DNA from 3 places in the Micromonospora sp. NPDC049679 genome. Region 3 is predicted to be linked to each of the others. Evidence: riboswitches for the same ligand, from Rfam matches in the RefSeq annotation. Region 3 holds a riboswitch; each other region holds the start of a gene.
The links. Region 3 has a riboswitch for cyclic di-AMP ahead of AB0J06_RS10130 (C39 family peptidase). Riboswitches for the same ligand answer to the same signal wherever they lie in the genome.
Positions count from the first base shown of each region.

Region 1: it holds a riboswitch for cyclic di-AMP, as region 3 does, so the genes downstream of both, AB0J06_RS12880 (hypothetical protein) here and AB0J06_RS10130 (C39 family peptidase) in region 3, are expected to answer to the same signal.
Region 2: it holds a riboswitch for cyclic di-AMP, as region 3 does, so the genes downstream of both, AB0J06_RS13605 (hypothetical protein) here and AB0J06_RS10130 (C39 family peptidase) in region 3, are expected to answer to the same signal.

Region 1 is NZ_JBFANZ010000016.1:13,894-23,975, reverse strand. It holds gene AB0J06_RS12885 (glycosyl hydrolase) at 1-2,159, opposite strand, end outside; gene AB0J06_RS12880 (hypothetical protein) at 2,701-3,741, opposite strand; cyclic di-AMP (ydaO/yuaA leader) riboswitch at 3,746-3,875, opposite strand; gene AB0J06_RS12875 (cation diffusion facilitator family transporter) at 4,032-4,946, opposite strand; gene AB0J06_RS12870 (superoxide dismutase) at 5,183-6,130, shown strand; gene AB0J06_RS12865 (AAA family ATPase) at 6,222-8,339, opposite strand; gene AB0J06_RS12860 (alpha/beta hydrolase) at 8,518-9,432, opposite strand; gene AB0J06_RS12855 (carbonic anhydrase) at 9,653-10,082, shown strand, end outside.
Region 2 is NZ_JBFANZ010000017.1:51,351-61,432, reverse strand. It holds gene AB0J06_RS13625 (potassium transporter TrkG) at 1-953, shown strand, start outside; gene AB0J06_RS13620 (TrkA family potassium uptake protein) at 946-1,620, shown strand; gene AB0J06_RS13615 (serine/threonine-protein kinase) at 1,628-3,301, opposite strand; gene AB0J06_RS13610 (fused MFS/spermidine synthase) at 3,386-4,912, opposite strand; gene AB0J06_RS13605 (hypothetical protein) at 4,952-5,914, opposite strand; cyclic di-AMP (ydaO/yuaA leader) riboswitch at 5,984-6,115, opposite strand; gene AB0J06_RS13600 (inositol monophosphatase family protein) at 6,273-7,073, opposite strand; gene AB0J06_RS13595 (response regulator) at 7,078-7,530, opposite strand; gene AB0J06_RS13590 (ATP-binding protein) at 7,544-9,184, opposite strand; gene AB0J06_RS13585 (SpoIIE family protein phosphatase) at 9,181-10,082, opposite strand, start outside.
Region 3 is NZ_JBFANZ010000011.1:110,447-120,528, reverse strand. It holds gene AB0J06_RS10145 (amidohydrolase) at 1-575, shown strand, start outside; partial or broken gene AB0J06_RS10140 (hypothetical protein) at 1,028-1,684, opposite strand; gene AB0J06_RS10135 (SRPBCC family protein) at 1,893-2,297, shown strand; cyclic di-AMP (ydaO/yuaA leader) riboswitch at 2,578-2,720, shown strand; gene AB0J06_RS10130 (C39 family peptidase) at 3,219-3,965, shown strand; gene AB0J06_RS10125 (hypothetical protein) at 4,271-4,819, shown strand; gene AB0J06_RS10120 (TetR-like C-terminal domain-containing protein) at 4,832-5,416, shown strand; gene AB0J06_RS10115 (hypothetical protein) at 6,153-6,662, shown strand; gene AB0J06_RS10110 (bifunctional polysaccharide deacetylase/glycosyltransferase family 2 protein) at 6,666-8,792, shown strand; gene AB0J06_RS10105 (hypothetical protein) at 8,847-9,341, opposite strand; gene AB0J06_RS10100 (RNA polymerase sigma factor) at 9,599-10,082, opposite strand, start outside.

The sequences.
Region 1 (10,082 bases), on a different contig from region 3:
ACCGCGTAACCGGGGTTGGCCCGGAAGCTGGCGAGCGCGCCGTCGCCGTTGCCCAACGCCTGGAAGGACCAGAGCACGTCCTGCCAGACGGTCGGTTGGCCGCCGTTGTTACGGACCAGTTCGTTCCAGTTGGTCGTCACGTACCCGGGCCGATGGCCGAGGTAGAGCGACCCGCCGGTGATCGGCAGCATGTTGATGCCCTGGATCATCTCGGGCTCACCACTGAACCAGGTCGCGTACGCCCCGCCGTCACCCCAGACCATGCCGACCGTGCTGTGGCCGAACGCGGCGGGGAAGTTGGTGTCGGCGGAGTCGAACCAGTACTCCTGGATCGCCTGGGCCTGCGTCGTGTAGATGTAGAGGCCGGCGTCGCGGATCGCGGTGTTGCCGGTGGCCAGCCCCCACTGGATGAGGGCGTTGGCGAAGTTCATCCCCTCCGACGAGGATTCCTGGTTGTTGCCGGCGCCGAACGCGCCGTGGCCAGAGGCCCAGTCATGCCCGGCGAAGATGTCGAAGTCGCGCAGGAACGGGAACATGGTGTCCGCGCGGTCGTAGCTGTTGGCGTCCCGGATCAGCAGGTTGACCATGCCGCCGTACCGGCTCGTCGCGGCCCACGCCGGGTCGAACTTGGCCAGCGTGGCCGCCGCGGCGATGTAGTAGCCGTAGTGGAAGTGATGGTCGTTGAGGTCGGTGTCCGACCCGTACGAGGCGGGGTAGCCGACGAGGGTGCCCCAGGCCTGGTCGTAGGCGAAGAGCCGCTCGGTCTTTCCCGCGGAGGCGGTGAACCAGTCGGTCAGCCGGTTCCTGATCGCGCCCAGCAGCAGGTCGCGCTGGGCGGTCCGGCCGAGCTGGTCGGCGATCTCGGCGAGCCGGGCCGCGCGTCCCAGCGCCTTGCCCGTCCAGTACGTGTCGTTGCCGAAACCGGCCAGCGGGTCGCCGGTCGCCACCTGGTCGAGGTAGCCGCCGAGCGTCGCGAGGTCGGCGCCGCTGCCGGTGGCGACCGCCGGCACCTCGGGCAGCACGCCGTTGTAACGGATCGCGGTGGTGAAGGCCGCCGCCCCGACGAGGCTCTTCATCGGGCCGCGGGGTGAGACGTAGGTCTGCGCGATCGGGGTGGCGGCGCTGAGACTCTTCCACTGGTGCGGGTAGAGCGAGATGACCGTCCCGTTCGCCGAGCCCTCGCGCCGGGTGGTGGTGACCGCGTAGGTGGCGTTGACCACGCTCGCCGACTGGTTGTAGCTCCACGAGACTCGGGTGCCGGTGACATGCGCGTGCGCGTACTGGCCGTAGCTGTCCATCAGCGCGGTGCGCTCGGCGGCCGGGGTGGTCGCCGTCGTGGGCAGCAGCGCGACGGAGAAGTAGCCGCGACCGGCGAGCGTGGAGCTGATCGTCGTGCCGGCCACCGTCCAGGTCGCCCCGGTGGGCGCGTACCCGACGTAGTCGTGGCCGCGGACGGAGAAGCCGATCCGGGTGCCGCTGGTCGCCCAGACGGTGGGCGTGCCGCCGAAGCGGAGCTCCGCGTTGCCCCCGGTGACCTGCGCGTACAGGAACGGCAGTCCGTGGCCGATGGTGGTCTTGAGGGTGCGGGTCCCGTCGGACCAGGCGGGCGTCACCGTCCAGTCGCTCCAGCCGTCGACCTTGACGTCGGGGGAGTTGAGGCCGGCGACCCCGAGGGTGAACTCGGTGGAGTAGGGGAAGTGGTACTCGCCGACGCCGGTGGCCGAGCCGGAGATGGCGGCCTCGGTGGTGTAGGAGACGCCGAGGCCACCGGCGACCGGGTCGAACGACATGGGATGCGCGTGCAGCGGTTCGGAGTAGGCGCAGTCGTACCGCTTGAAGAGCAGCGACGACCACCAGTCGTTGGTGGGTACGGCGCCGCCGGGGGCGTTGCCGGTGACGAACTGGCGGGGGTTGGTGGCGATGTTGCCGCAGGCGGTGGGGGCGGCGCCGCCGGCGGGGCGGGTGGTCGCGTAGCTCCCGGCGCCGAGGGTGGCCGCGTCGGCCGGGCGCAGCGCGCCGAAGGTGAGGACGCCGGCCGCGAGCGCCACGATCGTGGTTGCCGCGAGCGCACGTCGTCGCGGGGCGACGTCGGTGCCGCGCGTGCGCGCACCGGCGTGGTGAGCGCCGCCGGGTACGACGCGACGGATGGAGAGCTTCATCGTTCCTCCGGTTCCGGGGTGCTGGCACGGCAGCGAGAAGATTTCGCATGCATTAACCAGTCGTTGCGTGGAGGTCACCAGAAGGGCTGGATCCTGTCAATATTCGGCGAGCATCTTTAACGGATCGCTCAGTCGCCCGAACGGGTGCATTGACATCGACGGCTGCCGGGGTATATAACTCCACCAGAGAGCGCTCTCACAGCATCGGAACGAGAGCCGACGTGGGTGGTCGGCCGATCACGTGGAGTGTGTGAAAGAGCGCTCTCTCGTCAGCGGAATCGGGCGGGAAACGCGATACCGTGCGGCTCTCCGCGCATTCCGCCATTACCGCGCGCCCCCATCCGCGCAACGCGAAATGATCGCTCTCATCAGCGCGATGAAGGCGATCATGAATGGTCGCGACGGGTCGCGGTGCTGCAGCGGGGATGCGACGCGCGTCTGCGTCGACGACGCGGCGTTCGACTCGACCCGCAGCGGCCGCTGAACACGATCGTGCGGCTGGTGCCACCCGTCCCGGGTGGCGCCAGCCGCACGATTCAGGTCAGTTCATCGACAGGTGCACGTGGTTCGTGTGGTCGCTGGAGGGGTCGCCGTTGCCGTTGTTGTAGGCGCGCCACCCGCTGCTCGGCAGCCAGATCCGCTTGAACCAGATCACGTAGAGCACGCCGAGCCGATCGGCGTTGTTGATGAAGTAGTTGGCGAGGTTGTTGCCGTACGTCCGGTCGCCGCCGCTCGCGACCCCGCCGAACCCGCCCGTCTGGGCCGCGAAGTCGCAGGCGCGACCGAGGGGGTGCTCGCCCGGGCCGCCGTCGTCGCGGAAGCAGGCGACGAAGCGCTCGAAGCCGGCGGCCTTCGCCTGACTCAACGCGTGTGCGGTGCGCGGCGTGAGGCAGCCGCCCGTCGTCGGGTCGTCGACGCTGCAGGACTCGCCCGGGAAGGAGCCGTCGGGATTGCGCCGGGCCGGCGCGGCGGACGCGGAGCCGCCGCTCACCCCGCCGGCGGCCTGTCCGCCGCCGGCCGCGGCGAGCGCCCGTTCGGCCTGCTCTTTGCGCTTCGCCATCACCGTGAGCTGCTTCTTCTGCTCCCCGACTTCCTTGTCGATCGCGGCCTTGGCGCGGGTCTCCTGGTCGCGCGTGGTGATCAGCGCATTCAGCTTGCTCTCCTCGCCGGCGGCAACGGCGCTCACCGTGGAGGCGCGGCTGACGAAGTCGTCGGGGGAGCCGCTGTTGAGCAGGGCGGAGACGGGACCGAGCCGACCGGTCCGGTAGACCTGGCCGGCGAGCGCGCCCACGGTCTCCGTGCGGACGACGAGCTCCGCCTCGACGGTCTTGAGGTGGGCGTCGAGCTCCTTCTGCCGCTTCATGGAGTTGTTGAGCGCCGCCTTGGCGTCCACGAAGCCCTTGCTCGCCGCGTTGAGTTGCTCACGCAGCTTGGGGGTGCCGCCTTCGTCGATGTCGCCGGGCGCCGCCCGGAGGCCGGCCGGCGCGGCGGCGGGCGGGGCCGCGGCGGCGGGTGAGCCGGTGACGGCGATCACCGCGAGGAGCGCCGCGAACGTCCGTCGTACGGGGGGCTTCAACGTCACATTCCAGTCCTTCCGTCAGCCGCCGGCCGGGTTAGCTGACGGGTTCGGGACGGAAGATCCCTACCGCTGACGCGGATGCACCCCACCTACGTGGTTCCCCGGCTCGCCCTTCGGCGATTAGGCGACGGCTCCCACCGGCGCCGGAGGGGCGCCGCCTGGCGGAAGCCGGTCCCGACACTACCGGCGGGCGCGGGTTCGGATCTGCGACGGTTGAGCCTTTTATACCGATAACTCGTGACATATGACGGCAGAAGATCGAGATGAGGTCACGAAATTTAAGCGGAAACTAATCACCAGTGGGCGGGGCCGCACGCGCCCGGCGCCGTCGCGGGCTCCACCTGCAACGTGGCGTGTTCGATCGCGAACTCGTCGTGCAGGGTGTCCCGGGCGGCCGCGAGCACGCTGGCCACCTCGGCGGCCGGCTCGATCGTGAGATGCGCCGAGGCGACGTCCATGCCCGAGGTGAGCGTCCAGACATGCAGGTCGTGCACATCGCAGACCCCCGGCAGCGCGGCGAGCCGGGCCTGCACCGCGGGCACCTCCAGGTGCTCGGGGGCCGCCTGCACGAGGATCCGTACGGCCGCCCGGGCGAGGCGCCAGGTGCGGGGGAGGATGAAGAGGCCGACGGAGACGGCGATGATCGGGTCCGCGTACCACCATCCCGTCGTGGCGATCACCACCGCGGCGACGATGACCCCGACCGACCCGAGCAGGTCGCCCAACACCTCGAGGTACGCGCCGCGCACGTTGATGCTCTCCCGGGCGCCGGGACGCAGTAGCGCGAAGGCCACCAGATTGGCGAGGAGTCCGCCGACCGCGACGGCGAGCATCGGCCCGGCGAGCACGTGCGGCGGGTGGTCGAACCGGCGTACCGCCTCGACCAGCACGTAGACGGCCACCCCGAAGAGCAGCACCGCGTTCGCCAGGGCGGCGAGCACCTCCAGGCGGTAGAGCCCGAAGGTCCGCTGGGGGTCCTGCGCCGCGCGCCGGGTCGCGGTGATCGCGGCGAGGGCCATGGCGATGCCGAGGACGTCGGTGAACATGTGGCCGGCGTCGGAGAGCAGGGCGAGCGAGCCGGTCGCCCACGCGGCGGCCGCCTCGACGACCATGAAGGTGGCGAGCACGGCAACAGCTCCCCAGAGCCGGCCGCGATGCCGCTCGCCGGCCCGCGCCGCCTGCGCGCCATGGTCATGACCTGCGCCCACGCTCGCCCTCCGTCACTCACCCGCCGGATCGGCCGCGGTCGGCCAAACCATGCTCACATTGCTATGTGTGCAACCAATGGTACCTACCGGGTTCGTCGAGCCTGATATGCCCGCCCGGCAACCGGGTCCGCGGCCTGGAATGGGACATCCGCGTCATCAGGTATACAGTGACGCGGATGGATGGCGCGTGCCCCGCGCCGTCAGTGGAAGCCCCCGACCTGCAAGGGATACCCACCGTGCTGACCGGTCCACGTGTCGCCCTCGTCCTGGCCGCGGGGCTCGCCGCGGCCCTCACCGTCACGTCCGCGCCGGCCGGCGCCGCGCCCGCCCGCCCCGAGCCGCCGTTTCCGCGGACCATCGCGCTTCCCGCCGGGTTCCAGCCCGAGGGGATCGCGATCGGAGCGCTGCCCTACGCCTTCTTCGGTTCCCGCGCGACCGGCGCGATCTACCGGGCGAGCCTGGCGACCGGGGAGGGCGCCGTCATCAACGCGGGGTCGGGCACGCCGTCACTCGGCATGAAGCTCGATGCGCGTGGGCGGCTCTACGTCGCCGGCGGCAGTGGCGGCGACGGTCGCGTCGTCGACGGGGTCACCGGGGCGCTCCTCGCCAGCTACCGGTTCACCGCGTCGCCGAGCTTCGTCAACGACGTCGTGCTGACGCCGCGCGCGGCGTGGTTCACCGACTCCACCAATGCCGTCCTCTACCAGGTGCCGCTGGACCGCTCCGGCAGGCTGCCCGGTCCCGACGCGGTGGTGCGGCTGCCGCTGACCGGGGACATCGTCTACGGAGCGGGCATCAACGCCAACGGGATCGCCCGCACGCCGGACGGGCGCGGTCTGCTCGTCGTGCAGTCCAACACGGGCCGGCTCTTCCGCGTCGACCCGACCACCGGCGTCACCCGCGCCGTCGACCTCGGCGGCGAACTGCTCACCAACGGCGACGGGCTGCTCCTCCACGGGCACACGCTCCACGTCGTGCAGAACCGCCTGAACACCGTCGCGGTGCTGCGCCTCGACGACGCGGGCGTCCGTGGCCGGGTGATCTCCCGGCTCACCGACCCCCGGTTCGACGTGCCGACCACCGTCGCGGCGTACGGCCAGCGGCTCTACCTGCCCAACGCCCGCTTCACCACCCCGCCCACGTCGACCACGCCGTACTCCGTGGTCGCCATCGCGGATCGGTGACCCGCCGCAAGATCCGCGTGATCGCGCGGTCGTGCGCACGCCGCGCCGGCGCTACGCGCGAGTCAGTCCCTGATCACGCGGATCCTGGGGATCACATGGTCGCGTCGATGGTGGTCAGGCGCTGGGTGGCCCGGGACAGCGCCACATAGAGCGTGCGGACGCCGGCCGACGAATCGGCCCGGATCTCGGTCGGCGCGACGAGCACCACGCCGTCGTACTCCATGCCCTTGGCCTGCAGGCTGGTGACCACCTGCAGTCGCGGCCCGGCCAACTCGGCCAGCCAGCCGGCGATCTCGTCGCGGCGCGGCACCGGCGTGATCACCCCGACCGTCCCCGCCACCTCGGCGAGCATGGCGGCGGTGGCGTCGCGGACCGCCGCGGGCAGCCCGGTGGGCGTCACCCGCAGCTCGACCGGTGCCACGCCGGTGGAGCGGACCGCGGTCGGCAACGGCAGATCGGGGTGGACCTCGCGGATCACCGCCGCCGCGACGGCGAAGATCTCCGCGGAGTTGCGGTAGTTGGTGGTCAGGGCGTACTCGTGCCGGCGTCGTCGGCCCAGCGCCTTGTCCCGCGCCTGTGCCAGCTCGCCCGGGTTGCCGGTCCACGCCGTCTGCGCCGGATCGCCGACCACGGTCCAGGAGGCGAAGCTGCCCCGCCGCCCCAGCATCCGCCACTGCATCGGCGACACGTCCTGCTCCTCGTCGACCATGACGTGGGCGTACTCCCGATAGTCCTCCGGGCGCTGCACCGCCGCTCCGCGCGCCGCCCGCTCCCGGTCCGCGAAGGTGGTCACCTCGCGGATTCCGTCCCGGACGTGGAACGGGTCGCGCGTCCGGCTCGCGGGCTTCCGCGGACGCCCCATCAGCTCGTCCAGCTCGTCGAGGATCGCCACGTCGGCGATGGTCGGCCCCTGCGTGGCCAGCGACCGGTACGCCGCCGACAGCGCGCGGATCTCCGCGTTGGAGAGGATCCCCTCCGCGTACGCGCGCAGCCGCTCGGGACGGGCCAGCCAGCCGAGCACGTGACGCGGATGCAGCCGAGGCCACCACGCGCGCAGGAAGTCGCGGAAGTCGCCACGCTCCGACAGTTCGTCCTCGAACTCGGGCTGAGTCGGCAGACCCGTGGCGCGCAGCCCCCGCGCCTGCGCCCAGAGCGCGCGGAAGATGCCGTCGAACCCGGCCCGCCGTACCTCGTTGCGGCGGGCGCCGCGCGGCAGCGCGCGCTCCCGGATCGCGTCCAGCTCGGCCGGACCCAGCCGGAGAAGTTGGCCGCGGTAGAGCAGACGCAGCTCGGTCGGAGCATCGGGGACCGCGTCGCGCACCGCCCGCTCCAGCACGCGCCGCATCCGCAACGATCCCTTGATCGCGGCGATGTCGGCCGGGTCGGGACGGGTCGCCTCGAATCCGGGCACGAGCGAGCCGAGCGAGTGCAGCGTCGCGGCGTCCTCGCCGAGCGACGGCAGCACCGACGCGATGTACTCGACGAAGACGCCGGAGGGGCCGACGACCAGAATGCCGCCGCCCGCGAACCGGTTGCGGTCCGAGTAGAGCAGGTAGGCCGCACGGTGCAGGGCCACCGCGGTCTTGCCGGTGCCCGGCCCGCCGGAGACCACCGTGACTCCGGCGGCGGGCGAGCGGATCGCCTCGTCCTGCTCGCGTTGAATGGTCGAGACGATGTCGCGCATGCCCCGGCCCTTCGCCCGCGACAGGGCGGCGAGCAACGCGCCGTCACCGATCACGCGCATCCCGCTCGGCGCGGCGTCCGGGTCGAGCAGGTCATCCTCGACGCCCGTCACCCGTTCGCCGCTGGACTGGATCATGCGACGGCGCACCACGCCGCGCGGCTCGGCGGCGGTGGCCTGGTAGAAGGCGGCGGCGGCCGGCGCCCGCCAGTCGATCAACAGCGGTTCGGCCTTCTCGCCGCGCACGCCGAGCCGGCCCACGTGCAGCACCGCGCCCTCGCGCAGATCCAGGCGGCCGAAGACCAGCCCCTCGTGTTCGGCGTCGAGCACGTGTCGCCGCCGGGCGGCGTGGAAGACCATCGCGTCGCGCTCGACCAGCGCGCTGAAGTTGCCCACCCGGGCCTGCCGGTAGCTGTCCTTTTCCGCCCGCGCGGCCTCCAGCCGCAACTGGTCGAGGCGGGCGTAGACCCGGTCGACATGCTGTTGCTCGGCGGCGATCTCCTGTTGCAGGGTGGTGGCGTCGGTCAACGCGAAAGCTCCAGAGCGGTCGGTGGCGGGACGCGGTGGCGGCCCGCGAGGTGCGGCGGCGGCGGGGCCAGGCGACACCGGCGGCCAGAGCGAGGGTACGGGGCGCGGCGGCGATCGACACGCACGCTCCCCCGAAGTGCGTGATTGCCGACGCTCCGCCGGCAGGGCGGACCGGCCGTTAGGCCGGGGTCGGTTGACGTGCCACCGCGCGGCGGATCACGCCGGTCAGCGCGGCGGTCACCTCGTCGGGGCGTTCGAGCATGAGCATGTGACCGGCGCCGGGGCAGAGGGTCAATTCGGTGCCGGGCAGCGCCGCCGCGATCGACTCCCCGCACGGCGGCGGCGTGAGCCGGTCGCGGTCACCGACCAGAGCGGCCGCCGGTACGTCGCCGAGCGCGGCGAGGGTGTCCAGTCGTTGCTGTGCGCCGATCGACGTGCGGAAGCCCCCGATCGAGCGCAGCGAGGCGTGCGCCACCGCGCTGGTGGTGAGCCGGATGTCGTCCGGATCGCAGACGTCGCCGAAGAGGAGCCAGCGCAGCGTGGGGCGGAGTGCCCGCAGCAGCGGTCGGTGCGGGTACCACGATCCGCACCGGGCCAGCACGCCGGCGCCGGTGGTCTCGGCGAGCCGGATCAGCCGGGCCACCCGCGGGGAGAGCCCGTAGGCGGTGTGCGTGTGCCCCTCGGCGGTGGTGGCGACGAAGACCAGGCCGCTCACCCGTTCCGCGAACCCGTCCGGGTGCCGGTGGGCGTACTCCATGATCGACATCCCGCCCATGGAGTGCCCGGCCAGCACGACCGGCCCGGTCGGCACGACCTGACGCACGACCTCGGCGAGGTCCTCGCCGAGCTGACCCAGGGTGGCCGAGCGCAGTTGCGTCGAACTGGACCGGCCGTGCCCGCGGGCGTCGTACGCGACGATGCGTACCCCGTCGTTGAACTCCGCGCCGAGCGCCGCGATCTGCTTGTGCCACGTCCGGTGGTCGAGGGTCCAGCCGTGCAGCAGCACGAGGGTGATCGGGGCATCCGCGGGACCAGTGGACTCGACGTGCAGACGGACACCGTCCGGTAGTCGTACCGTGGTGTGGTCGGGCATGCTCACCTCCGCGTCGAGCCGGGGTTCCACGCGTACCCGCGGGTAGTAATCATGACTCGTATGTCGGCCGATCGGCACGTGAGACACGTTTTGTGGCCCTGACTTCCGGCACGGCCCGAGCCGCTCGTGGTCTACCCGGCGTCCCACGTTGTGAATCATCGACGTGAGAATTTTCGCAAGTCGCTTCCGCACACGGCCGCGGGACGCGACGCTGAGCGACATGTCGTCGTCACGCATCGAGATCACGCCCGCGTCGCTCGCCGCGCCCGTGCCGCCTCGCGATATCGTCGCCGATCGCCCCGGGCGGGCCGCGGGACCGGCCGAGGCGCTGGCCAACCTCCTCGCCGGCAACGAGCGCTTCGTCAACCGTCGCCCCCGCCATGGGCACTACGTCGCCGCCGCCGAGGCCGCCGCCTCCGGCGACCAGGAGCCGTCCGCCCTGGTGATGGGCTGCATCGACTCCCGCGTGCCGCTGGAGGCGATCTTCGATCAGACCTTCGGTTCGATCTGCGTGGCGCGCTCGGGCGGCCAGGTGCTCGACCGCGCCGTGCTCGGCTCGGTCGAGTTCGCGGTGGTCGAACTCGGCGTACCCCTGGTGGTCGTGCTCGGCCACGAGCGGTGCGGCGCGGTCGCCTCGACGGTCACCGCGC
Region 2 (10,082 bases), on a different contig from region 3:
CCGTGACCATGCTCCTGTTCGAGGCACTCATCACGGCGGTGCTGGCCACGCGGTTGCGGGCCCACTACGACTACCCGCTGGGGCGGGCCGTGTGGGAAGGGTTCTTCCACGCGGTGCAGGCGTTCAACAACGCCGGGTTCGCCCTCTACAGCGACAGCCTCATCCGGTTCGTCGACGACGGATGGATCTGCCTCCCCCTGGTCATCGGCGTCGTCGCCGGCGGGCTCGGATTCCCCGTTCTTTTCGAACTCGCCCGCGAACTCCGGCAGCCGCGCCGGTGGTCGACCCACACCCGGCTCACGGTCTGGGGATCCGGCGTCCTGCTCGTCGTGGGTGTTCTCGTCATGCTCGCGTTCGAGTGGAGCAACCCGCGTACGTTCGGCCCGCTGGGCGTCTCCACGAAGGTGCTGGCCGCGATCACGCAAGGCGCCATGCCGCGCTCGGGCGGCTTCAACAGCGTCGACTACGCCGCGATGAACGCCGAGACGGCGGCGGTCACCACCGGCCTGATGTTCATCGGTGGTGGCAGCGGCGGCACGGCCGGCGGCATCAAGGTGACGACCTTCTTCCTGCTGGCGTACGTCATCTGGGCGGAGATCCGGGGCGAACCCGACGTGGTCATCGGAAAGCGTCGCATCGACGAATCAACGCAGCGGCAGGCGATGACCGTCGCGCTGCTCGGCATCGCGCTGGTCGCCGGCGGGACGCTGGGGTTGATCGCGTTGACCGACGGTGTCTCGTTCGAGCGGGCGCTCTTCGAAGTGACCTCCGCGTTCGCGACGGTCGGGCTGAGCATGGGTCTCACCCCGTCGCTGCCGCCCGCCGCTCAGCTTCTCCTCGTAGTCCTGATGTTCATGGGCCGGGTCGGCACCATCGCGATCGGGGCGGCGCTCGCCCTGAACACCCGACACCGGCGGTACCGATATGCGGAAGGGCGGCCCATCGTTGGCTGACAACGGCAGAGGTCCCAGCGACGACAACGTGGTCGTGATCGGGCTGGGCAGGTTCGGCAGTCAGGTCGCCGACTCGCTGGTCCGACTCGGACACGAGGTGCTCGGCATCGACGAGAACGCGAAGATCGTGCAGGCCTGGGCGGACCGGCTGACACACGTCGCGCAGGCCGACTCCACCGACAGCGAGGCGCTGTGCCAACTCGGGGTGCAGGAGTTCTCCCGCGCGGTCGTCGGGATCGGCACGGATATCGAGGCCAGTGTGATGACCGTGCTCACGCTCGCCGAGATCGGCGTCACGGAGATCTGGGCCAAGGCCATCTCCGTCAAGCACGGGAAGATCCTCGCCAGGGTCGGCGCCGACCACGTGATCTATCCGGAGGCGGCGATGGGCGACCGGGTGGCCCACCTCATCACCAGCCGGATGCTCGACTTCATCGAGTTCGACGACGACTTCGCCATCGCGAAGACCCGCGCCCCGCGTGACACCGTCGGCCGGTCCCTGTCCGACGCGGCACTCCGGGCCAGGTACGGGGTCACCGTGGTCGGCGTGAAGCGGCCCGGCGAGGACTTCACGTACGCCCGCCCGGAGACCGTCGTGCCGGCCGACGGCGTGCTGATCGTGGCCGGCACCACCGAGCAGGTTCAGCGCTTCGCGGCGGCCACCTGACTTTTCGTCAGTCGTCGTCGCGGCCGCGCCGGTCCCCACCGTCGTTCTTCTGCTTCCCCTTCTTGGGGGACTTCTTCGCCGAGTTGCCCGACCCGGGGTTTCCGGCGGTGTTCACGGCCGGGTTGGTTGCCGGCTTCGCCGCCGGGTTGGTCGCGGTCTGGCCGCCCGCAGCGACGCCCCCGCTCGACGGGACGGATCCCGCCACCCCGGAAACCTCGACGGCGCACACCTTTCCGTCCAGATCGAACTCCAGCGGAAGCGGATTGCTCCCCCGGTAGGCGCCGGCGAACCCGAGCGTCGCCGACGCGCCGGGCGCGAGCGGCCCACCACCCGCCGGGCGGAGCCTCACCTGAGCGTCGCGCTGTTCCCAGCGCACCGAATCACCTCCGGTAACCGTCTGATCGGCGGGGAAGGCGAAGCCGAGTTCCCAATCGGTCATCGGTGACTGCCCACTGTTCGTCACCGTCACGGCGGCCTCGAAGCCGCTGCCCGAGTCCTTGTTCAACGCGTACCGGACCCGGCACGGGACCGACGGCTGCACGGCGGCCATCATGCCGGTCGCCGGCGCGGCCACCCGCTCGGCGTCGGCCGTCGCCGCGTTGCGGCTGGCGCCCGTCCAGAGCACCCCGGTGACCAGTATCAGTCCGACGCCGACGCTGACCGCCTGCACGCGCCGCCGTACCCAGGTGGGGCGCCACGAGTGGCGCCGACGCCGCCGCAGGGAGAGCGGCAACGCGCCGGTCGCGGCCGACCAGGGCAGGATCGTCGTGCCGACCGCCGACAGCCCCGGCTCGACGGCCGGACTCCCCGGCGCGGGCACCGCCATGTCCGGCAGGGGGACAGCGGTCCCGGCGGCGATGGCCAGCGTCCGGGCGACCTCCCGGCTGCTCGGACGGTCCGCCGGGTTCTTCGCCAGACACCGCCGGCAGAGCTCCGCCACCTCGTCGGGGAGCCCTGCGACCGGCGGCATCGGGGCCGGGTCGGCGTGCAGGTGGGCGCGGAGGATCTGGGTGACGGAGGACGCCTGCCACGGCAGCCGTCCGGTCATCGCGCGGTAGAGCAGGAGCCCGACCGCGTAGACATCGGTGGCCGGCGACACCTGGCCGCCGTTGAGCCGCTCCGGCGCGAGATAGGCGGGCGTGCCGAGCAGATTTCCGTCCGGGCCCACGTCGCTCTCGCCGACCAGCGCGGAGATGCCGAAATCGACAACCTTCGCGCCGCCGCTGGTGAGCATGACGTTTCCCGGGGTCACGTCGCGGTGCACCACTCCCCGGCTGTGCGCGGCCGCCAGCGCGGAGGCGACCTCGGCACAGGCCGCGACGGCGTCCCGCCACGGGAGCACCCCGCCGCGCGCCAGCCGCGTCGCCAGCGACACGCCGTCGACGAGCTCCATCACCACGTACGGCACGGTGGCGCCGTTCGCGACCGTCTCGCCGTAGTCGTACACGTTCGTGATGTGTGGATGGCAGAGTCGCGCGGCGGCCTGCGCCTCCACCCGCAGCCGGTGCCGAAAGACACGGTCGGTGGCGAGCTGCGGCGCCAGCACCTTCACGGCCACCTGCCGACCCAACACCTCGTCGTAGCCACGCCAGACGACCGACATGCCGCCCATGCCGAGCCGCTCCACCAGCCGGTACCGCTCGCTGAGCAGCTCAGCGCCGTACTTGTCCACCCCACCCATGCCGAGCAAATGCCCGATCTTCGCGGAGCTACACCTCACCCGGCGAAATCGGTCAGCGGCAGCCGGAGAAGGACTCGCTGCCCGCTAGGGCCGGGCGAGGAGTTGATCGACCGGCGCGTGGTCGTCGGTGAGCGGCGACGCCGCGCCGACGAAATCGGCCAGCTCGGCACCGGACAGAACGGAGACCGGGTCGTCGAACCGGGCCAGCCGGGCGCGGAGCGCGCCGAGGGGAAGCGGCGCCTCACCGGCGACGATGAGGAAGTTCGCGCCGGTCCGGCCGGCCAGCGCGGCCGGCGGCGCCACGAGCGCGACGTGTGCGAACTCCGCCGTCACGGTGGCGAGCTCGGCACGGATGAACCGCAGCGGCGGATAGTCGATCACATTCTGCACGTAGATGCCCTGCGGACGGGTGATCCGCCGGGTCTCCGCGATCATCTCCCGGGTGGCGAGGTGCCAGGGCACCACGAGGTGACCGAAGGCGTCCCCCACCACGAGATCCGCGCTGGCGTCGGGACGCGCACCGACCAGCATCCGGGCGTCGCCGACCACCGCGCGCAGCGTCGGACCCTCCCGTACGCCCAGCTCACGGCGGCCCAGCTCGACCAGCTCACCGTCGATCTCATAGACCTCGTTCACGCTGCCCGGACGGGTCGCGGTCAGGTAGCGGGGCACGGTGAAGCCGCCGCCACCGAGGTGCACCGCGTCGAGCCGCCGGCCGGGCGGAGCCATCACATCGGCGACCGCGCCGATCCACTGCGTGTAGGCGAACTCCAGATAGGTCGGGTCGTTCACGTCGATGTACGAGTGCCGGGCCGAGTTGAGCAGCAGCACCCGTCCGCCGGGGCGCTGCGGATCCGCCGCGACCGTCGCGCAGTGGTAGGCGGTCTCGACGTCGCACGGCGTGGGCGCCACGGCGGAAAGACTCGCGCCGACGAGCCCCAGCACCGCCACGACCACGCGGGTCCGCGCCGGACCCGGCACGTCGCCCCGGTCCCGCCGCCGCAGATACGCGGCGAGCACGATGCCGGACACCCCCAGCAGCACGGCCAGGCCGACCATGATCACGCTGCTCGGCAGCGCCGCCACGAGAACGAAGCCCGTCCCCAGCGTCGCGGTGATCGCCCCCAGCGTGCCGATGCTCGACAGCCGCCCGACCACCCGACCGGTGCGGCGCAGGTCGCCGAGCTGCAGCTTGACCACGAGCGGGGTGACCGCGGAGAGCAGCGCGGCCGGCACGAAGACGGCGAGCGCGGTGAGCAGCAGGATGCCGCCGGCCGCCCCGCCACGCAGCACCTCACCCGCGTACCGGACCAACGGCAGGGTGAGCGCCGTGGCGATGCCGGCGAGCACGAGCGCCGGGGCGAGCAGGGGCCGCGGATCGCGGCGGTCGGCGAGCCAGCCGCCGAACCAGGCGCCGTAGGCGATGGCGGAGAGCGCGACGCCGATCACCGCGCTGCTGGTCTGCAGCGTGACGCCGACGTACGGGCCGACGAGGCGCAGCGCCACGACCTCCAGCACCAGGACGGCGCCGCTGGCCAGGAAGACCAGCGCCGCAGCCAGCCCGTCGGGGAGCGGCCGGGCATCGACGACGTCCGCTTGTGGAGTTTCCATCGCTGCGATGGTACGCAGCCCGACGCCGGCGATCCGCGTTTACACCATCGACAGATGGACGTGGTTCGTGTGGTCGCCGGCCGGACTACCGCCGCCGCTGTACGAGCGCCATCCCGTGCCCGGCATCCAGATCTGGCGGTACCAGATCACGTAGAGCACCCCGAGCCGGCCGGCGTTCTTGATGTAGAAGGCGGCGAGGTTGTTGCCGTACTGGCGGTCGGAGCCAGCGGCGTCCACTTCCTCGAAGCCGTCCTCTGCCGCCGCGAAGTCGCAGGCCCGGCCCTTGGGGTGCTCACCACCGCCACCCGAGCGGAAACAGGAGACATGGTGGTCGAACCCGGCGGCCTGGGCCTGGCGCAACGCGTGCAGGGTGCGTGGGGTGAGGCAACCGGAGGTGGTCGGATCGTCGATGGTGCAGGACTCGCTCGGCCACGATCCGTCGGGGTTTCTCGGCGCCGGCTTGGCGAGCGGTGAGTTGGCGCTGACGAACCCCCCGGCCGCGGCGCCACCGACGGCGGCCAGTGCCCGCTCCGCGTCCTGCTTCTTCCGCGCGATGATCGTGACCTGTTTCTGCTGCTCCTTGACCTCGTTGTCGATCGCGGCCTTGGCCCGGGTGACCTGCTCGCGCGTCTCCGTGAGCAGGCGCATCTGCTGGTTCTGGCGCTGGGCCATCGTGTCCAGGCCGGCGGCCCGCTCGAGGAACGCGTCCGGCGAGGCGCTGTTGAGCAGCATGGAGACGGCGGAGAGCCGGCCGACCCGGTACGACTTGTCGGCCACCACACCCATCTCGGCGGTGACTGTCACCAGACGCTGCTCCACCTTCTCCAGCTCCAGCCTGAGCTCGAGCTGACGCTTCTTGGAGTTGTCCAGCTTGGCCTTGGCCTCGATGTGCCCCTTGGCCGCCGCTTCGAGCGCGGCGCGCAGACTCTGGCTGCCGCCCTCGTTGGGGGCGGGCTTGGGCGCCGCACCGGCGGTGACGGGCGCCGCGACGAGGAGCGCCACGGCGGTGAACAGCGCCGCGATCGGTGCCAGGGCCCGGCGCCGGGGAGAGCTCGTCTTGCCGACCAAAGCTGTTCCTTCCGTCGGCCGCCTACCGAGTCAGCTGACGGGTTCGGGACGTGGCGCTCCCTACCGCTGGCGCGGATTCACCCCACGGAGATGCTTCCCCGGATCGCCCGTGGACGATTTCGGCGGCGGCCCTCACCGGCGCCTGGGGGCACCGCCTGGCGAAGACCGGCGGTCAGCTTACCCGACCCGCCCGCCCTGTCGAGTCACCGCAGGGCCCCGCAATAGCACATGACGCGGCCGGCGGCCGCAGGACCCGCCGACAACGCCGTGACCCGACCACGCCGGGCGAACCTCACCGGTCGGGAAGCAACGTCTCGCTGACCGTCTGCCAGATCTCCTCGGTCGCCGCCACCAGCAGCCCGGACCGATCGTCCACCGGATCGTAGGGGCCGCCGTCGAAACGGCGGGCCGCGCCGCCCGCCTCCCGCACCAGCAGCGCCCCCGGCGCGTGGTCCCACGGCAGGGTGCGCCAGAAGAGGGCGAAGTGCTGGCGACCGGCGATGATGTCGAGGTATTCGCGCCCCGCGCAGTGCTGACCCGTGAGCACCTCGCCCAGCTCGGCGCTACCCGCCTCCGCTCCGGCCCGCAACCGCGTCGGCAGAAACCGGATCATCGCGGGGCCGCGCAGCACGCTCCGCGCGGGCTGCTCCGCCGCCGCCACGATCCGACGCCCGTCGAGGTACGCCCCCGCCCCGCGCTCGGCGACCGCCAGGCTCTCGGCGATCGGGTCGTAGATCCAGCTCGCCACCGGCGCGCCGGCGCGCAGCAGCGCCACCATCACCACGAACGGGGGGTGGCCGGCGGCGAAGTTCGCGGTGCCGTCGAGCGGATCGACAACCCAGACGTCGCCCGTACCGCGGAGCAGGTCGAGTCGGGTCGGGTCGGCGCCGACCCCCTCCTCCCCGACCACGACGGAGCCGGGGAGCAGCCGTCGCAGCCCGGCGGTGAGAAACTCCTCCGCCCGCCGGTCGGCGACGGTGACCAGGTCGCCGGGGGCCTTCTCACGCACGTCCGTCTCGGCCAGCCGGCGGTACATCGGCAGCACCGCCGTGGCGGCGGCTTCCCGGACCAGTGCGGCGACCTCGTCGATCATGCGGTCAGCCGCGCGGCGGCAGCTTCACCACGCTGACGAAGAACTCGTCGATCTGACGGATCACCGCGATGAACCGCTCGAAGTCGACCGGCTTGGTCACGTAGGCGTTGGCATGGAGCTGGTAGCTGCGCAGGATGTCCTCGTCGGCCTGAGAGGTGGTGAGCACCACGACCGGGATCCTGCCGAGCTTCTCGTCCTTCTTTATCTCGGCGAGCACCTCTCGCCCGTCGCGGCGCGGCAGGTTGAGGTCGAGGAGGATGAGGTCCGGCAGGACCACGTCCGCGTACTTCCCCTCACGGCGCAGGTAGGCCAGCGCCTCCGCGCCGTCGGACACCACGCTCAGCCGGTTGCGGACCTTGTGCTCCTCGAACGCCTCCTGCGTCATCAGCACGTCGCCGGGGTCGTCCTCGACCAGAAGAACCTCGATCGGACTCTGCCCGTCGACCGGTGCTGTCATGCCCGCATCTCCTTCACGCCACCGTCTCCTCAGCCTGGTCGGCCGCGGCGGCGGACGACTCCCGGCCGTTCTCTTCGTTGCGCGGCTCCGGGACCTCGGCGGTCCCTCGCTGCTCGGGCAGCACCGGGAGGGTAAAGCTGATCGCCGTCCCCTCCGTCGCATCCGGATCAATCCAGATCTGCCCGTTGTGGTACTCAACGATCTTCTTGGCGATCGCCAGCCCGATCCCGGTGCCGGGGTAGGCGTCCTTCGCGTGCAACCGCTGGAAAATCACGAAGATCTTGTCGGCGAACTCGGGCTCGATCCCGATGCCGTTGTCCCGGCAGGTGATCTCCCACTCGTCGCCGACGCGACGGGCGGAGACGTGCACCCGCGGCGGCACGTCGGGGCGACGGAACTTCAGCGAGTTGCTGACCAGATTCGCGATCAGGTTGGCGAGCAGTGGCTCCTCGCCGAGCACCACCGGCAGCTCCGACCAGGTCAGCTCGCCGTCGGCGTACTGCCGGGCCGCGTCGGTCTGCCCCTCGATCTCCCGCATCACTGCGTTGAGATCGACCTCGGTGAAGCCGGTCGTGAGGCGGCCGATGCGGGAGAACGCGAGAAGGTCGTTGATCAGTCGCTGCATCCGCTGCGCGCCGTCGACCGCGAACGCGATGTACTGGTCGGCGCGCTCGTCGATCTGCCCCCCGTAGCGGCGCTGCAGCAACTGGCAGAAGCTCGCCACCTTGCGCAGCGGCTCCTGCAGGTCGTGCGACGCGACGTAGGCGAACTGCTCCAGGTCGCGGTTGGACCGGGTCAGCTCCTCCGCCTGCTTCTGCAGCTGGCTGTTGACCCACTCGATCCGGGCGCGCGCTTCGCGCATCTCGGTCAGGTCCGCCGCGATCTTGCGGCGCATCCCGTCGACGTCGCTGGCCAGCCCCGCCAGCTCCGGCGGACCGGCCGTCCCGATGTCCCGTTGGTAGTCGCCGCCCGCGACGTCGCGCACCTGCGCGGCCAGTTGGGTCACCGGCGCGATCACCAGCCGATTGAGCGCGAGGCGGAGGGCGACGCCGGCGAGCACCACCACGACCGCCGCGATGATCAACAACAGGACGAGCATGCTGCTCGTCCGCCGCGCGTTCCGTCCGACCTGATCACGCAACTTCATGATCTCCGACTGCAGGGCTTCCACGGCCGCCCGCACGTCGCCGAACTGTTGCCGCGCCGCCGGCGTCAGCAGACCCTGCGCCGTGGCCGGCCCTGACTCCGACACCGTCCGGATCACCGGCTCGGCCACCGTCCGCCGCCACAGCTGTGCCTGCTCCTCGACCACCCGCAACTTCTGCCGGATGGCCCGGTCATCGTCGAGCAGCCCGTTCATCGACGCGAGGAGCTCCCGCTCACGCCGCAGCCCGTCGTCGTACGGGACCAGGTCGGCCCGGTCGCCGGAGACCGCGTAGCCCCGGACGCCGGTCTCCTGGTCGACGAGCGTGGCCATCAGGGACTCCGCGTGGGCGCGCAGCGGACCACTCTTGTTGAGCAGGTTGTCGAGGTGGGCGCGGTTGTTCGCGCCGACCACGGCGGCGACGGTCGCCAGCAGGGCCAACACCGTGCCGACCACGACGCACAGCGCCGTCACCCGCTGTCGCAACGTGCGGTTTCCTGTCTTGATCACCGGCCACCGCCCCGGCTGACCACCAGCATCGCCACGTCGTCGGCGAGCGGCCCACCGTTGATCTCCTCGGCGCGACCGACCAGCCAGCCCGGCAACTCGGCGAGGGGAACCCCGCGGGTCGCCGGGTCGGCGACCAGCGTCTGCAGCCCCGGCACGTCGAGTCGCTCGTTGCCGCCGCCGATCCGACCCTCGATGAGTCCATCGGTATACATCAGCAAGGACCAGTCATCGCTTTCAAACTCCAGGTCGAAGGCGCGGGGGCGGCGCGGCCGCACACCGAGCAGCAGGCCGCCCGGTGCGGGCACCGGCGCGACCTTACCCCCCGACAGGAGCAGCGGCGGCGGATGGCCCGCCATCCGTACCGTGGCCCGGTTGCCCGCGAGGTCGAGCTGCACCGCGGCGACGCTCGCGAATATTTCCCGCAGCCGCCGCTCGCTCATCAGCACCTGCTCCAGCGCCGGCAGCACCTCGTCGTCCGGCACGCCCGCGAGGATGAGCGCCCGCCAGGCGACCCGCAGCTCGACGCCGAGCGCCGCCTCGTCGGCGCCGTGCCCGCAGACGTCGCCCACGATCAGATCGATCCGGTCGGGAGCGGTCTGCACCACGTCGAAGAAGTCGCCCCCGATCAGCGCCGCATGCCGGCCCGGACGGTAGAAGGTGTGCACCGCCACCTTGTCGGTGGTCATCAGCGGCTGCGGGAGCAGACCCCGCTCCAGCCGCGCGGACTCCGCCTGGCGCAGCTCCACCTCCCGCAGCCGGCGGGCGTTCTCGTCCGCGCGCTTGCGCTCGACGGCGTAGCGCAGCGACCGGCTCAGCAGGACCCCGTCGACCTGGCCCTTGACGAGGTAGTCCTGCGCTCCCTCGGCCACCGCGCCCATGCCCAGGTGCTCGTCCTGAC
Region 3 (10,082 bases):
CGCAGGTGGGGGCCCCGAAGTTCTCGGCGGGTGACCAGGCGTTCGGCAGGGCGCTGCAGCGGTCCAACGGGACGAAGGAGACCGGGTTCGCCGACACGATCAGCGAGTTGCGGCCACCGGCGGCGGTGTTCATGGGCGGGGGCTCCACCGACGTCGCCGACATCAGCTGGCAGGTGCCGACGATCTCCATGGGCACCGCGCACCAGCCCGGCGGCACCAAGAACCACTCGTGGCACCACACGGCCACGGCTGCGGCCAACGCCGGTCACGTGGCCATGGTGATGGCCGCGAAGTACCTCGCCGCCACCACCGTCGACCTGCTGACCCAGCCGAAGATGGTCGCGGAGATGAACGAGGAGTTCGACCGCCGCACCGCGAAAATCAGGTGGAAGAGCATGCTCCCCGACAACTACCAACTGCCGCTGTACGAGCCACCGAGGTGGTTCCTGGAGCGGACGCGGCAAACCTGGCCGCCGCGGGGTGTCAAGTGGCCACCACGGCGGATCGTGTCGACCGAGACCGCCCCCGATCTCGGGCCGGAGCTGCCGCCAGAGAACCTGCCCCCGCTGGAATAGCCGCCACCACCAGCACGGTTTCGTCCCGCACCCTGATGGACGGGGTGCGGGACGAATGACGGGGTCGCCGGTCAGGGCTGGTCGCCCACGCGCGGAGTCTGCGGAGTGTTCGACGGACGCAGGACCTGGGTGGCTTCCGGATCCGCCGTGTCGGGCTCGGTCGGCGGCTGTCCCGGCGCGTCCGCCGGCGATTGCGGATCCGCGTACGCCTGCTGGGCGGGCTGGTCGCCCACCTGCCGCGACTGCGCGACGGTCGAGGGACGCAGCACCTGGGTGGCTTCCGGGTCGGCCACGTCGGGCTGGGCCGAGGGTTGCCCCTGCGGGTACGCCGACGACTGCGGCTCCGTCGGCACGTGCTGACTCGGCACCCACGTCTGCTGGTTGGCCCGCTGCTCGTCGGCGTACGCCTTGGCGTGCTCGGCGACCCGCGACGACTCCGCCGCCGCCCGCTCCAGCCACACCTCCCAGCGGGCCTGCATCGGCCGCACCAGCCCGCCGCCGACCCCCACGATCAGGATGCCACCCACGGTGGCCAGCACGGCGATCAACACCGGAGTGGTCACCGTCGTGGCGATACCGACCTGGTTGAGCGCGGCGATCACGCCGAGACCGAGGATGAACACCGAGGCGACGTTCGCCAGCAGCCGCCCGTAGGACAGACCGCCGAGGGCGGTGGCGATGATGTCCTTGACGGCCCTGGCGATCGCCGAGGCCACCACGACGATCAGGATCGCGACGAACGCTCGTGGTAGCCAGGCCACCACGGCTTCGATCAGGTCGCTGACCGGGTTGGGTCCCCAGATGCCGAACGCCAGTTGCAGAGCGAAGAGCAGGATCGCGTAGTACACGAGCTTCGCGACGATGTCCGAGGCGTCGTACTTGCTCCGGGCGAGCACGGCCTTGATGCCGCCACGCTCCACCGCCCGATCGAAGCCGACGCGCTCCAGCAGCTTGTCCACGACCGCGTACAGGGCTCGGGCAAGAAGCCAGCCGACCAGCAGGATCGCGAGGAACGCGATCGCTTTCGGGAGAAAGAGCAGAACGCTGCGCCACATGTCGGTGACAGCTCCACCGATGTCTACTGTGGGCGACGCGAGAACCTCGACCATCGCTGAACCTCCTGGGGCGCACGGTGAACGTGGCATGGCACGCCACCAGTACCCACATCGACGATGACGGACACCTCTGTGGATCCTCAGCGCTCCCGCCGGCATGCGCGGGACTTCAGACCCGTCGTCAATTTGCGGCCGCGTCCCGCTCCGGGCGACCGTTACGGCCTGCGATACTGCGTCCGTGTCCGTCATGCCATCGCGCACAGTGACCGTCTCGATCGCTCGCGCTCCGCAGAGCACCTACGAGTTCATCCGTGAACCGCGCAATCTGCCCCAGTGGGCGCCGGGGTTCGCGCGGGCGGTGCGGCCGTCAGATGGAAAGTGGGTTGTCGAGACGGTCGATGATCCGGTGGAGATCGACTTCGTGGCGCCGAACCCCTTCGGGGTCGCTGATCATCGAGTCACCGCCGCGCCGGGAATCACGGTCGTCAACGCCGTGCGCGTCGTCCCCAACGGCAGCGGCTCCGAGGTCATCTTCACGTTCTTCCAGACGCCGGATATGGCGGATCACGAGTTCGAAGCGGCCGCAGCACTTGTCGAAAACGATCTGCAAACGCTCAAACGTGTGCTCGAAGCGATAGAGCGCGGCAGCCGGTCGCCGACCCCGTAACAGGACCCACCGCTATTGACGGCTGAAATACGGGTAGCAATCGTCTACGCGAAATCAGCCGGCCGCAGCAATGCGCGATCACCGCAATGCCCACTCCGGTTTCGCACCCACCGTCCGTCACGATCGGGCGCCGGTGTGCGGTTCCGGACGCCCCGGGCGGCCCTGCGTCGAACGCGAGTGTGGTACATCGCAGCAGGTCGGGAAGGGCTGGGCAGCCGAGGAGCGGGACCAGTAGTGTCGGCTCGTCCGACCCGGTCGTTGCTCATCACAAGATGACCCCGGATCGGACCCGCTTAGTCGTGCTTGCACGAGCCGGGGACCCATCGCAACTCTGGGGTGAATCCGCGGGCCTTGGCCTGTGGTAGGGCGTTCTTTCCCGCCCGAATCCGTCAGCTAACCCGGTAGGCGGTATCGGAAGGAGACACATAGAAGTGCAGCGCCGAATGTGCCGTGGCACATCCCCCCAATCCCCCCGCCGCAGCGCGCTTTCCCCCGCGGAACGCCTCGTACGCAGCGGGCTCGTGACGCTCGATCACTAGCCACGCCGACGCCCTGACGCGGGTTCACGAAGCCGGACCTTGTTTCCGGCGCCACTGTTCACGACATGCCGCCGCCGCTTGCGGCGACGCATGAGCGCGTCCTTTTCAGCGCGCACCACAGCAGCAGACGCTGTCGCAGTGGAGTAGCCATTTCGTCGCTCGGGTCACGAACGAGACCACGACGCTCATCCGTAACGCTCCGCACGTCTGGCCCGATGGGGATCCGACGACGGGAGCCTGCGGGTTCGTCCAGCGCGCGCACGCGCACCGCGCCGTGGCTCTTTCCCGCTCGACGTCATCGCGTCAACCGTCGGCCTGGCTGACCGTTCACCGTTATTGATTGGGACGCCGACCACGAGTCGGTACAGCAATGGAGCCTTCAGTGGAAATCCGACGTATCCGCACGCTGTTCCGCCACGCCGCACCCCGCCGCGTTCACCCGGCCGCCATGGTTTCCGCCGCCGTTCTCGCGGTAGCCGCGACCAGCGGCAGCCTGCTGACCCTCACCACGGCACCGTCCACGGCGCACACCGCCGCCAACCCCGCCGTCGTGGACATGGCGTTCACCACCGGTAACCACCGGGGGGACGCCGAGAAGAAGGCGGCCGCGCCGAAGCCGCCGTCGGAGAAGATCGGCAAGTACGACTTCGAGTACCAGCCCAACTTCTACTACTGCGGCCCTGCCGCGACCCGCATCGCCCTGACCTCCAACGGCGTCACGCTGAGCCAGGATGAGCTGGCTCAGCAGCTGGGCACCACGGTCAACGGCACCAACTCCGCCGAGGACATCACCCGGGTGATGAACAAGGTGATCGGCAAGGACGCCTACCGGACGCAGTCGATCCCGGGCCCGGGCGCGACCCCGGCCGAGATGGACCGGCTGCAGGCTGACGTCGTCAACGCGCTCAGCGACGGTCGCGCGGTCGTCGCCAACATCGCCGGCGGCGCGACGGACAACGCCGGATTCTGGCGCAGCTTCCCGGGTGGCCACTACGTCACCATCGTCGGCTACAGCGATGAGGGACGGCAGGTGCAGGTCGCCGATCCGTCCGGCGTCGGTCCGGCCACCTACTGGATGAGCACGATCGACATGGCCAGCTGGATGGCCTCGCGCGGCTACTCCGCTTAAGCCCCGAACCGGTGCCAGCCATGGCACCCGGCACCGGCGGTAATACTCGTCAGATCGACGAAGGGCCAGCTCATCGAGCTGGCCCTTCGTGGTCTCCCCGGCACGTCTTGACCAATCTGGTTACGTAGCCTAGCCTTCTAGTTAATGTCATTAACTAGAAGATGTCGGGGGAAGCCATGACCACACACGCCGGATACGGTCCGTCGGCCGGCTATCGGAGCGCGACCGGGGTGGTCGCCACGGCGGCAGCCGGTTACAGCGTGGCCTGGACAGCCGGTCTGGCGGTGTGGTCATCCGATGTGGGCGTGACGGCTTCCGCCGCCGACGTGACCGCCGCGTACGCGGGGCATCGAGGCATGGCGATGACCCAGTCACTGCTGGTGCACGGCGTGGCCGCACTCGCCCTGGCAGTGGTCGCGCTGGCCCTGGCCGACGTCGCTGCCCGCAATCGCGCCCAACGGTGGGGTCGAGTGGCCGCCGCCGGAGGCCTCGGCGCGGCGGCGCTGTCGCTGGCGCAGTTCGCGCTCGGGCAGGCGCTCGCCGCGTGGGCGGTTCCCACCGGCCGCACCGGAGCGGCCGGCCTGCTGTTCGACCTGGTCAACCGGATCGACGGCGTAAAGATGTTCGCGCTCGCGGTGATGGCGGCCGCCGGTGTCGCCGTGGCCCGTCGCACCCGGGTCCTGCCCGGCTGGCTAGGCTACGTCGGCGCGGTGCTCGCGGTGGCGCTGACCGGCGCCGGCGTCGGCTACCTCCTGGTCAGCACGGCGCTGACGCCCGTGGCGTACGTCGCGCTCCCGCTGCTGCTCGTGTGGGTGACCGGGACAGGACTCTCCCTGGCCCGCGCCCGCCGCTGAAGGAGTCCCCCGATGCCCCGTGCCGGTCTGACTCCCCAACGCGTCGTTGCCGAAGCCGCCGCTGTCGCGGACGAGGTCGGGCTCGACCGGTTGACGCTCGCCGCCGTCGCACAAAGGCTCGGCGTGTCGTTGCCCGGGCTGTACAAGCACGTGCGCGGGCTCGACGGGCTGCAGCGCGACCTGGCGCTGCTGGGAGTGCGGGAACTGGCGGCGGCGATGTCGGCGGCGGGGGTGGGACGCGCCGGCCGCGATGCACTCCATGCCATCGCAGCCGCCTACCGCAGCTACGCCAAACGCTGCCCCGGCCGCTACGCCGCGAGCGTGCGGGCTCCCTCAGCGGACGACGGCGAGCACATCGCCGCCAGTGAGGCCGTTGTCGGCGTCGCCGCGGCAGTTCTCCGCGCGTACGGGATCGCCGGTGCTGATGCCGTCGACGCGATCCGGTCGCTGCGGGCCGCCCTGCACGGCTTCGTCACCCTGGAAACCGCTGGCGGGTTCGGCCTGCCGCAGTCCGTCGACGCCACGTTCACCCGCCTCGTCGACGCCCTCGACACCGCCTTCACGTCATGGGCCACCGCGTCGCCGCGCCTGCGCTAGTGTCGTGCGCCAGAAATTCGCCGTAGATATCGGGCGAGGGATTCGAGGATCTCTTCGGCCGTCTTGGTCCATAGGAACGGGCGCGGGTGTTCGTTCCAGTCGGCGATCCAGGCGCGGATGTCGGCTTCGAGGGCTTGGACGGACTTGTGGGCGCCGCGTCGGGATGTTCGCGCGCTCGTTCTGATCGAAGTTGAAGAAGTCGACGTGGAAGTCGCAGGTCACGTGCGGCTCGTTGTCGATACCGTCGTCGAAGGCGGCTCCATCGATCTTGACTGTGCCGTTCGCTCCCACGGGATCACCGCCCGGCGCGGCGGGTCTGCGCATTGTGGACCTCACGCCAGGCGCCTCGCATGGTCAGCGCGTCCCGGTAACGGATATTGACGGCATCGGAACAGAAGCGTCACGTCCGGGCTGCACATCGACAGCGGCCGTCCTAGAATGCTCGAATCGCCTCGGTGTAGCCGATCCGGCGATTTCGCCCGCACCCAGCGCCACCGCCGCGCATTCCGTTACATCAACCCGCCGCCATAACGGGCTGAGATAAGTCCCATTTTCTGCCGGCCCCGTTGCCTTGAGCGCACCACCACCATCTCCTAGCCTGGTGCAGCGCTCGCGCAGACGGGGCACCTGTCGCCCATTTGCCGGGTCCCCCGTGAGATTTCGCCAGAGTCTGATGCCGACGCCGCGGGACGAATGGACCAGCGGGATCGATAACCGCACGGAGAGAAAAGGCAAGATGGTGCAGACGCGGGATGAAGCGCAGGAGACGGTGACATCGGCGGCGGGCAGGACGACCCCGATCCTCGTCGACCGCACCGGCCGCCGTCGTGGCCTCGGACCGACGGGACGGACGAATCCTGTCTTCGTCGACAAGACCGGCCGCCGCCGTCGTCTCGCCGTGCTCGCCGGCACGGGCATGGCCGCAAGCCTGATGGCATGGCTCGGCCTCCTTCTGGCCGGGCTCGTCACCGACGCGCCGCTACCGATCCCCGGGTGGCCGGAGGCGGGTAACCGCCCCCAACAGGGTCAGGTCGCGGAGCGACGCGTGCCCTCCCCCACCCCGCTCCGCGACCCGGCCACGGTCCGAACGGCCGGGCCCGCCGCCAGGACGGCGCCGACGGTCACCAGGCCTCCGACCGTGCCGGCCAACCGGCCGCCGCGCGCCACTGACAGACCCGGCCTCGGCGACGAGCACCGCAGCACTCCGCGCGCCAAACCCAGCAAATCAACAGGAAAGCGGAGCTAGGCGTTGGGACTTCACGTCGCACGCCGGGATCCCCGGGCCCACTGGCTGCTCCTCCTTCTCGGCCTCGTGGTGTTGTTGGCGGCGCTGTCCTTCAACGGCTACGCCTCCGGCGTGACCGGGGGCTCCGGTCGTTCGGCAACAGACCTTCCGCCGGCGTCGGCGGATGTGACCACGGGCGGGTCAGTACTCCGCTTCGACGGCGCGTCACGGGTCAGCAGGTCGATGCCGGCCGGCGCGATCGCGCTGACGTTCGACGACGGCCCTGACCCGCGATGGACGCCCCGGGTCCTCGACGTGCTGCGTCGGCACGGCGCGCACGCCACCTTCTTCGTCGTGGGGTCGCGCGTGAACGAGCATCCGGAGCTTGTTCGGCGGATGCTCGCCGAGGGCCACGAGATCGGCTCCCACACGTTCACCCACGCAGATGTCGCCGTACTGCCGGGCTGGGCGCGCGACGTGGAACTCGCGTTGACCCGCAACGCGATCGTGGGGGCGACCGGCCGGCAGGAGAGGTTGTTCCGGCCACCGTTCTCGTCCACCCCGGGGGCGCTCACCGCCGCCGACCTGACGGCGCTGCACGACGCGGCCGGCACCGGGCACATCGCCGTGCTCACCGACCTCGACACGGTGGACTGGCGTCGCCCCGGGGTGGAGGCCATCGTGTCCGCCGCCAGCCCGCCGCGCCGGGGCGACGGAGCAACCGTGCTGATGCACGACGGCGGGGGCGATCGATCGCAGACGGTCGCGGCCCTCGACCAACTGCTGCCCGTACTCATGAAGCAGGGCTACCGGTTCACGACGGTGTCGGAGGGGTTGGGCGCGGCGCGCTCAGACATACCGGCGAGCGGGGCGGCGGAGTTGCGCGGCGCCGGACTGCGGTACGCCCAGATCGGTGCCGGCTGGCTGGCCGACGCAATGGCCGCGCTGCTCGCCGTGGCTCTCGTCCTGGGTCTCATCCGTCTCGCCGTGCAACTGGTCTGCGCCCGGATCCATCTGCGGGAGGTCCGCCGCCGGCGGCGACGGCAGCCCGAGATCCTCGAACCGGTCTCGGTGATCGTGCCCGCGTACAACGAGGCCGCGAACATCGCGGCGACCGTGCGCTCGCTGATCACCAGCGACTACCCGCGGCTGGAAGTCATCGTTGTCGACGACGGCTCCGACGACGGCACGGCCGAGATCGTGGAGGGACTGGGCCTACCGGGGGTGCGCGTCATCCGGCAGGCCAACGCGGGGAAACCGGCCGCACTCAACACCGGCATCCGGTACGCCCGCGCGGGCCTGCTCGTTCTGGTCGACGGGGACACGGTCTTCCAGCCGGACACGGTCTACCGCCTGGTCCAGGGGTTCGCCGACCCGGCGGTCGGCGCGATCTCCGGCAACACGAAGGTGGCGAACCGGCAGCGGCTCCTCGGCCGGTGGCAGCACCTCGAGTACGTCATCGGCTTCAACCTCGACCGCCGCATGTACGACGTGCTGGGTTGCATGCCCACGATCCCTGGAGCGATCGGAGCGTTCCGCCGCGAGGTGCTCGTCGACGTCGCCGGGGTTCCGACGGACACCCTCGCCGAGGACACCGATCTGACCATGGCCGTGCTGCGGGCCGGTTGGCAGGTGGTCTACGAGGAGCGGGCCATCGCGTGGACCGAAGCGCCGTCGTCGCTGCGGCAACTGTGGCGTCAGCGCTACCGCTGGTGCTACGGGACGATGCAGGCGATGTGGAAGCACCGGCGTGCGCTCGCCGAGAGCGGGTCGGCCGGAAAGCTGGGCCGGCGCGGTCTGCCGTACCTCGCGGTGTTTCAGGTAGCGCTGCCGCTCACCGCGCCGGCCGTCGATGTCTTCGCGCTCTACGGCCTGTTCTTCCTACCCTGGTCGCAGCTGGCGCTGGCCTGGCTCGGCCTGCTCATGCTCCAGGCACTGACGGCCGCGTACGCTCTTCATCTCGACCGCGAACGGATGGGTCCGCTGTGGAGCCTGCCGTTCCAGCAGGTCCTCTACCGCCAGGTCATGTACCTGGTCGTCGTGCAGTCGGTGGTCACCGCGCTCGTCGGCAACAGACTGCGCTGGCACCGGATGGTGCGTACCGGTGAAGCCGCCGTACCCGTCGATACGCGGATCAGGTCGTCGCGTTGATACGGCCGCCGGCCGTCCTCCCGACGGACCGGGCGCGAATTCCTCGTACCGTCGCTATTTCTTCGGGCCGCCGCCCGGCGTCTTCGACGGGTCGCGACCCGGCGGGGCGGTGTTGGCGTGCTCCGGCCTGTGCCGCTCCTTGCCAGGTTCGGGCTTCGCAGCGACCGCCTGCTCGCAGTAGGCCGTGACGCGGTCGCGCCCACCGGCCGCCTCGATCAGGCCGCGGAAGGCGGGGGTGTCCAGCGACTTCCCGCGTTCGACGCCCTTCTTCGCGAGGTAGGCGCGACAGAGGCCGGTCTGCGCCGGCTCGGGGGTCCGGCGATCCGGAAGCTGCGCGCCGGAAGCGGATGCGGAGGGTACGGCGGGCGCCGGTGACGGCGTCGCGGACGGCTGGGTCGGCGTGGCGGTGGAGGGTTGCGGACGGGGCTGTTCGTCCCGGAGTTGCGTGCCGGCCGCCACCGCCACGCCGGCGGTGGCCGTGGCGGCGATGGCCGCGGCCCAGACGCCCGCGCCGACGGTGAGCCGCCGCCTGCGGCGCTCCCTCGTCACGGACGGCGGTGGCACAACGTCGCGGGCAGCGCGGAAGGCCGCGAGAGCCGCCTCCTCGCCAGCGAGCTCGCCAGGGCGTGATGGCGCGGCCGCGGCCGAGAGCAGCGTCGCCAGCGCGTCATCGCCGCCCGCGACCCTCCCGGTTGTGGGATGAAGCAGGCGTTCGGCTGTGCCACGGTCTGGTCGACCGCGTCGCCTGATTCTCATCCCCATGCCCCTCAGCGTCCTGTCCAACATGCCTCGAACTCCTCCGCTGGTCACCCCTTCGACCGCCGGTCGGTGAGTGGTGGTGGTGCGAGGACGTCCTGTTCACTCCCCGGCGTCAGAGACGGCTCGCGCTGCTCCAACATCCGGGCCAGGCGCCGGAGTCCCCGGTGCGCGGCGGTCCGGACCGCGCCGGGGCGTTTGCCCAGGACCCGCCCGGCGCTCTCCGCGTCGAGGCCGACCACCGCGCGCAACAGCACTGCCTCGGCCTCGGTCCGGGGAAGCGCGGCGATCAGCGCGATCGCGCTGTCGGTGCCGATCCCCTCGTCCGCACGCCCGGCGGTGTCCTCATCACCGGCGAGGTGGGCCAACTCGTCGACAGGCACGGAAAGACTCGGACGACGGCGCCGGTAGCGAAGATGGTCGAGCGCGCGGTTGCGGGCGATCGCCGCCGCCCACGCCCGGAACCCCGTACCGCCGTTGAACGAGGGCAGGTCGCGCGCGATCTGCAGCCACGTCTCCGACGCGACGTCCTCG